One region of the Thalassobacillus hwangdonensis genome, then DNA from elsewhere that is predicted to be linked to it. Evidence: riboswitches for the same ligand, from Rfam matches in the RefSeq annotation. Region 1 holds a riboswitch; the other holds the start of a gene.
What was found. Region 1 has a riboswitch for FMN ahead of ACFQ2J_RS15220 (ECF transporter S component). Riboswitches for the same ligand answer to the same signal wherever they lie in the genome.
Positions count from the first base shown of each region.

Region 1 (3,209 bases):
CACGATGATGGAAGCACTGGGAATGGAAGTTGTCACACTAGAAAAGGATAAAGTCGTGATGACGATGCCTGTCAATGCTTCGACCCACCAGCCACTTGGCTATCTGCACGGTGGCGCGAATGTAGCATTGGCTGAATCAGCAGCGAGCATCGGTGCTGTAGCGAATATCGACCTCCAGACCCACCGCGCTTTCGGACTTGAAATCAATGCCAACCACATCAAAAGTAAGCGAGACGGTTTGGTGACCGCAACCGCCTTACCTGTACACATAGGCAGGAATACAATGGTGTGGACGATCGAAATCACGGATGAAGAGAACGTATTGCTTTGCACATCGCGTTGTACGATTGGAGTAGTTCCTGTAAATAATTCCTGAAACAGGGAGGAGACTTCACAATGTTATCCGATAAACAATTGCAGCAATTCAAAGAGAAACTTGTAACCATGAAAAAAGAAACAGAGGCCGAACTAGAGGACTATCACAATGATGAAGCCAAAGAAACTTATCAGAACGATGAAACTGGTGAATTATCCAGTGTTCAGGATCACCCCGCTAATTCCGGTACAGATCAATTCGAACGTGCGAAAGAGCAGACCTTTTATGAACAGGCACGTGAACGAATGATGGATATCGAAGATGCATTGAAGAAAATTGAAGAAGGCACCTATGGTAAAAGTGAAAAATCAGGAAAAGAAATTCCACTTGAGCGTTTGGAGGCAATGCCTACAGCCCGCTATACTGTGGAAGAACAAGAAGAAATGGAAAAAGAGTAAGGAATGTGGCTCAGGCCACTTCCTTACTCTTTTTTATTGGCTTTTTATTAGGTTACGTTCAATCGTTTCTGTCTCATCCATGGCTGGAGTTTCGCAAATAATGGTACGAACAATAGCGCAACAATGATCCCTTTCAATGCATTGAAAGGCAGGATTGCAGCAACTACGGTCACCCATTTCACCTGGGCGCTCATCGTCTCCCAGCCCATGAACCAGCTATACGCAGGCAATATGATGAAATAGTTCAACACTGACATTCCCAGTGCCATGACAACCGTTCCAGTAACAAGCCCGGAAACTAATCCTTTCGTGCTCTTCACTTTATGGTAGAGCATAGCTACTGGTACGACGAATAAGACTCCTGCTGCAAAATTCGCAACAACCCCAACTGGGTCACCCGCACCTGTGTAGATGAGATATAACAAATTCTTCAATCCCTCTACGATTACTCCGGCTGCCGGTGTGAACAGGATGGCAGCAATCAATGCCGGCACTTCACTAAAATCCACTTTTAAATACTGCGGCAGAAACGGCAGTGGGAAGTTCAGGAACATCAGTACCATCGACATTGTTCCGAAAATAGCTAAAACGATCAACTTGAATAACTTTGATGATTGGTTCATCATCGATCTCTCCCTTCATCTTCAGCTCCGATTCACATCCCGATGAAGGTGAGCGAAAAGCTTCCGTCTATTCTTTTTCATTAAAAAACCCGATGCGCTTATTACGCTTCGGGGGAGTTTAATAAATGAAGTCATAGGAAACTAGAGGTACGTTAAGGTACCTTCTTTTCACTCGACATCTTCTCCCATCCAGACTGTAACTGTCGGTCCCGGATTTTCACCAGGTCCACCGCTCGGCAAAGCCTCACGGGTCACGGACTAAGGGCATTACACCCATCACCGTCGGTCGGGAATTTCACCCTGCCCCGAAGATGGAATCGATATTATGCTGTACCACTATTTTATACCTAACTCTATGAATCTACAATACTTTTGCTTGAAAAAATGAATGGTTGTTCATTTTATAGGCATTTCAATAGATGTACTTATCATATGGCTCAAGTGAAAATTGGTTACCGATACCAGCTTTCATTGAATTCCAACTGAAGGAGTTTTCCATATGTAATCGCAAAATCAATGAATGCAGCACCTTTGGCAGTGACGATATTACCATCTTGGACAGTTGGTGCATCGATATAGTTATCCTCCTGGAATGTGCCTAGAAACATTCTCTGTTCTTCGGTCAGTCCTGTCGTATAACGATACCCATCCAAAAGTCCACTCATTGCTAAGAAATAAGGGGCGCTTGAAATTGCCCCGATCGGCATGTTTTCTTTTTGGACATGTTTCAAAAAATCGATCAACCCTTGATGACCGACCAGATGCTGGAAATCTTCCACTCCAGGAAGAACGACACTGTCCAGTTCATCAATAGGTAAGTCAGAGACCTTGGATTGTGTCACACACGTCAATCCAGCTTCCCCCTGCACAGTAGTGCTGTCCAAGCCGATGTATCTTACAGGTTTATTACCTTGGCTCAGAACAGAAAGCAATACAGATAGTTCGTATTCGCTGAATCGTTGATAAAGGATGATTCCTGTGTACATAAAACCCCTCCTACCCCAGGCTTCTTTCAAACAGAATCATATCAAGTGCACGAATGCCATTTTCATAAATCGGTTCGGGGTACTGAAGGAAAAAGTCCTTTATCACACCCGTCATCCGGAAACCTGCCCGCTGGTAGAAAGCTAGATTTTCAATACTTGAATTTGCCGTACCTACCCTCAACGTTTCATAACCGGCATTGTTGTAGTACGTACAAGCGTAATCAATGGCCTTTTTCCCGATACCTTTTCCACGAAATGCTTCCTTGATTGCAATATTCTTAAGTTCTATCGTGTGAGAATCAACAGGTATATAGAGCATAACTCCAGCCACTTCTCTTTGAATGCCGAGCGCGAACAAGTCTCCAAGGTCAATATAGGGCTTGATGATTTCAGGAGATTCGTCTGCCATCAGTAAATAAGGCAAATAAGGTAGCCTTTCTCCCTCAGGTATCTCAGTAAAGTTCAGTTCCACTTGTGCTCCAACTTTCTGTTTATTATTCCTCCGTCTGCCATGTATCATCGATCCGGTCAGCATAGAAAAGCAGCGCCTGCTTGTATTTCAGGATCCACGGGTCAGTGTTATCCTGATTTAATATGACAGAGAATAACAACTGCAGAGACGCTTTATTTTTATGTAAGTTGTACTTCGTCATTGCCATAAACGCCTTCATCGCCGCGTTTTCCGGGTGCTTTTTCAATCCTTCTTCCAATAGCTGCTCCGCCTTCTCATACATACCGATACAACGGTAACTGCTTCCTAACTGTATGTATGCCTGCTGTTCCACTTCATTCTCCAATCCGATTTTCAATGCGTCTGAATAATGGC
Region 1 covers NZ_JBHTKL010000005.1:1,146,445-1,149,653, reverse strand. The annotation lists gene ACFQ2J_RS15230 (hotdog fold thioesterase) at 1-376, shown strand, start outside; gene ACFQ2J_RS15225 (TraR/DksA C4-type zinc finger protein) at 397-774, shown strand; gene ACFQ2J_RS15220 (ECF transporter S component) at 822-1,400, opposite strand; FMN riboswitch at 1,571-1,714, opposite strand; gene ACFQ2J_RS15215 (DJ-1/PfpI family protein) at 1,850-2,383, opposite strand; gene ACFQ2J_RS15210 (GNAT family N-acetyltransferase) at 2,394-2,918, opposite strand; gene ACFQ2J_RS15205 (tetratricopeptide repeat protein) at 2,878-3,209, opposite strand, start outside.

Region 2 (3,209 bases), 550 kb from region 1:
GAAGGAGACCGCTCACTGGTGAGCGGTCTCCTTTCCTGTTGATATCAGCTGACCTTGAATTTTCGAAGATTTTCTTTAAGATTATGAGCCAGGCGATTCAGATTCACAGAAGAAGACGTGACTTCCTCCATTGTCGCGGTCTGTTGTTCAATCGAAGCTGCGACTTCCTGCGTACTGGCCGATGTCTGTTCGGTAATCGCAGCGATTTCATTAATTAATTCGGTCATTTGTTTCGAGTTCGCATTTACACTTTCAGAAGTCTTCGAAACATCGTGAAGCTGCTTTGTGACATTCTGAATATCTTTTACGATAGCGTCGAACGAAGTTCCTGTCTCGTTGACCATGATGATTCCTTTGTTCACGATTTCAGTACCATCGTTCATTGACGCTACTGCTTTTGTCGTATCCGTCTGGATTTCAGCAATCAATTCATGGATGGTACCGGCTGCTTGTGCAGATTTTTCTGCAAGCTTTCTAATTTCATCTGCTACTACTGCGAAGCCTTTCCCGTGTTCACCAGCCCGGGCTGCTTCAATTGCAGCATTCAGACTTAAAAGGTTGGTCTGGTCGGCGATTTGTGTGATCACTTCGATGATATTTCCGATCTCATTCGATTTTTCTCCTAAAGCATTGATATCTTTGGAGGTCTGGCTGACCGAGCGTTGAACGAGGTTCATCTGTTCAATGGTTGCTTCTGCTTTTTGAATGCCTTCGCTTGCATTCTTACTTGAAGTATTAGATAAAGCTGCTACAGCTTGAATCGCCAGGGAGGAGCTCTCCATCTCTTTGGATATGTGAAGTGCGGAATCCCTCAGCTTCAATGCGCTTTGTGCCTGATTATCTGATCCCGCCACAACATCCTGGACAGTAGTGGAAATCTGTTCGATTGCACTGCTGTTCTGTTCTGCTCCCAGTTTAAGTTCTTCAGAGGAGGTTGATACCTGGGAAACTGTCTTATTTGCACTCTCAATCAATCCTCTCAGTTTAACAATCATTGTGTTGAACGCTTCCGATAATTGGCCGATTTCATCTTTCGAGTTCTTTTCGATCATGGTTGTGAGGTCCCCGTCTGCAGCATGGGAAGTGGCTTCCACCACTTTTGAAATTGGACGGATCACAAGTAGATGGATGAACAAGCTGATTATGACTGTCGTAATCAGCAAGGTTACCCCCGTGTTTATGTACACCCCGTAAATGCTGCTGACATTTCCATCCATGAGCGCATTCACATAGGAATTGATGAATGCTGAAATCGGTGAACTGATCAATAAGCTCAAAATTACTGCTGCAACTGTTTTGGTACGTAAGCTTATACCACCTGGTATTTTCATGCGTAGTCGCCTTGCTGGCTGCAGTGGGGCAGGTGCAGGATGAACGTTAACTTTTTCCATTGAATCAACCTCCATATTCATACTTTATTACTGGTTCTTTATACCCTCATTCTAAGATGAATAACCCACATCTTATATATCGACAATATTTTTTCAGAATAGATATAAAATAATGAATATTATAGTGGTAATAGATTCAATCACTTGAGAGTCGAGCGTTTCAAATTGCGAATCTTGAATTTTTCCTTTATATTGAGGGTAGACAATTGAATAATTCCTTCGGGGCAGGGTGGAAATCCCGGCCGGCGGTAATGAGCCATTCGCTCTCAGCCCGCGACGGGGAGGTTCTCAGCATAGATTTGTTGAAAAGGATGCAGCTTGCATCTGGATCTCCCCCTGATTTGGTGCAACTCCAAAGCCGACAGTGAAAGTCTGGATGGGAGAAGGAAACTGCGCATGTTTTTATAACTAAGGTCTGATTTTCTGGAAGTATGACCTTTTTTAAGCTTACGAAAAAACAAGAACATGACGATGCCCTGGAGAAGTATGTCTTCTTCAGGGTTTTTTTATACTTTAATAAAGTTTAACTTGCTAAGGGATAAAGTATAAGAAAATACTAAGGCTTTCGCCATAAGTTCTTGGCGACAAGCCAAGATTTTCTAATATGCTTTTTGTGAGGTGAGGGCATGAATCGTGATGAAAATTATATGCAATTGGCGATTGATATGGCCGAACGGACAATCGGGCAGACCTCGCCAAATCCAGCAGTGGCTGCGATTGTCGTCAACAACCTGCAGGTGGTCGGAGTAGGAGTCCATGTAAAGGCAGGTGAACCGCATGCAGAGGTCCATGCTTTGCGGATGGCAGGTGATAAAGCAAAAGGAGCAACCATTTACGTTACCCTTGAGCCGTGCAGTCACTATGGAAGAACCCCGCCATGTTCGAAGGCAGTCATTGATGCAGGGATTGAACGGGTAGTGATCGCTACTCAGGACCCTAATCCGAAGGTTGCTGGTAAAGGGGTTGAAATGCTGAGAGAAGCAGGGTTGGAAGTGGAAACCGGTATTTTGAAAGAGAAGTCTGACCGTTTGAATGATGCTTTTTTTCACTATATCCAATCTGGTGAGCCGTATGTGTATTTGAAAACGGCGATGAGTCTCGATGGAAAGATCGCTACTTCTACTGGTGAAAGCCAATGGATTACAGGAGAAGAAGCCAGGCAGGATGGACACACCTATCGTCATCGCAGTGATGCGATTCTTGTGGGGATCGGAACTGTTTTAGCCGATGACCCTTCGCTAACGACAAGGCTTGATGGTGAAGGTGCAAATCCTGTCCGAGTAATTATGGATACAAACTTGAAGACGCCTCTTCAATCGAAAGTGTGTAAGGATGATGCCGCCCCGACCATCCTATTTACAGGTAATGAGGTTGATCCGGATAGAGTGGAGAAGTATAACGAAATTCCCCACGTGGAAGTAATTCAGTTGTCTACTCCAACTGTCGAGGTATCTGAGGTGCTTAAGCAGTTAGGGCAAAAGAGGATCACCTCGCTTCTGGTAGAAGGAGGAGGCACCGTCGCTGACGCTTTCGTCCGAGCCGGAAAAGTGAATCAGCTCATTTCCTACATTGCTCCAAAATTAATTGGAGGGAAAGAGGCATTGACGCCACTTGAGGGAACAGGGTTCCAACGATTACAGGATGCAATGAATTTGAAAGTTATTTCTACTGAAATGCTTGGTGAAGATATAAAGATCATAGCAATCCGTAAGGGAGGTTGATTCTATTGTTTACAGGAATCGTAGAGGAGATCGGGAAGATCAAAGAGATCAAGGCAAAGAGTGAAGCGATGGAACTGGCTGTCGAAGCGGACATGAT
Region 2 covers NZ_JBHTKL010000005.1:593,909-597,117, forward strand. The annotation lists gene ACFQ2J_RS12490 (methyl-accepting chemotaxis protein) at 45-1,391, opposite strand; FMN riboswitch at 1,603-1,783, shown strand; gene ribD (bifunctional diaminohydroxyphosphoribosylaminopyrimidine deaminase/5-amino-6-(5-phosphoribosylamino)uracil reductase RibD) at 2,018-3,112, shown strand; gene ribE (riboflavin synthase) at 3,118-3,209, shown strand, end outside.
Region 2: linked by a shared signal. The riboswitch ahead of ribD (bifunctional diaminohydroxyphosphoribosylaminopyrimidine deaminase/5-amino-6-(5-phosphoribosylamino)uracil reductase RibD) and the one ahead of ACFQ2J_RS15220 (ECF transporter S component) in region 1 are both predicted to bind FMN.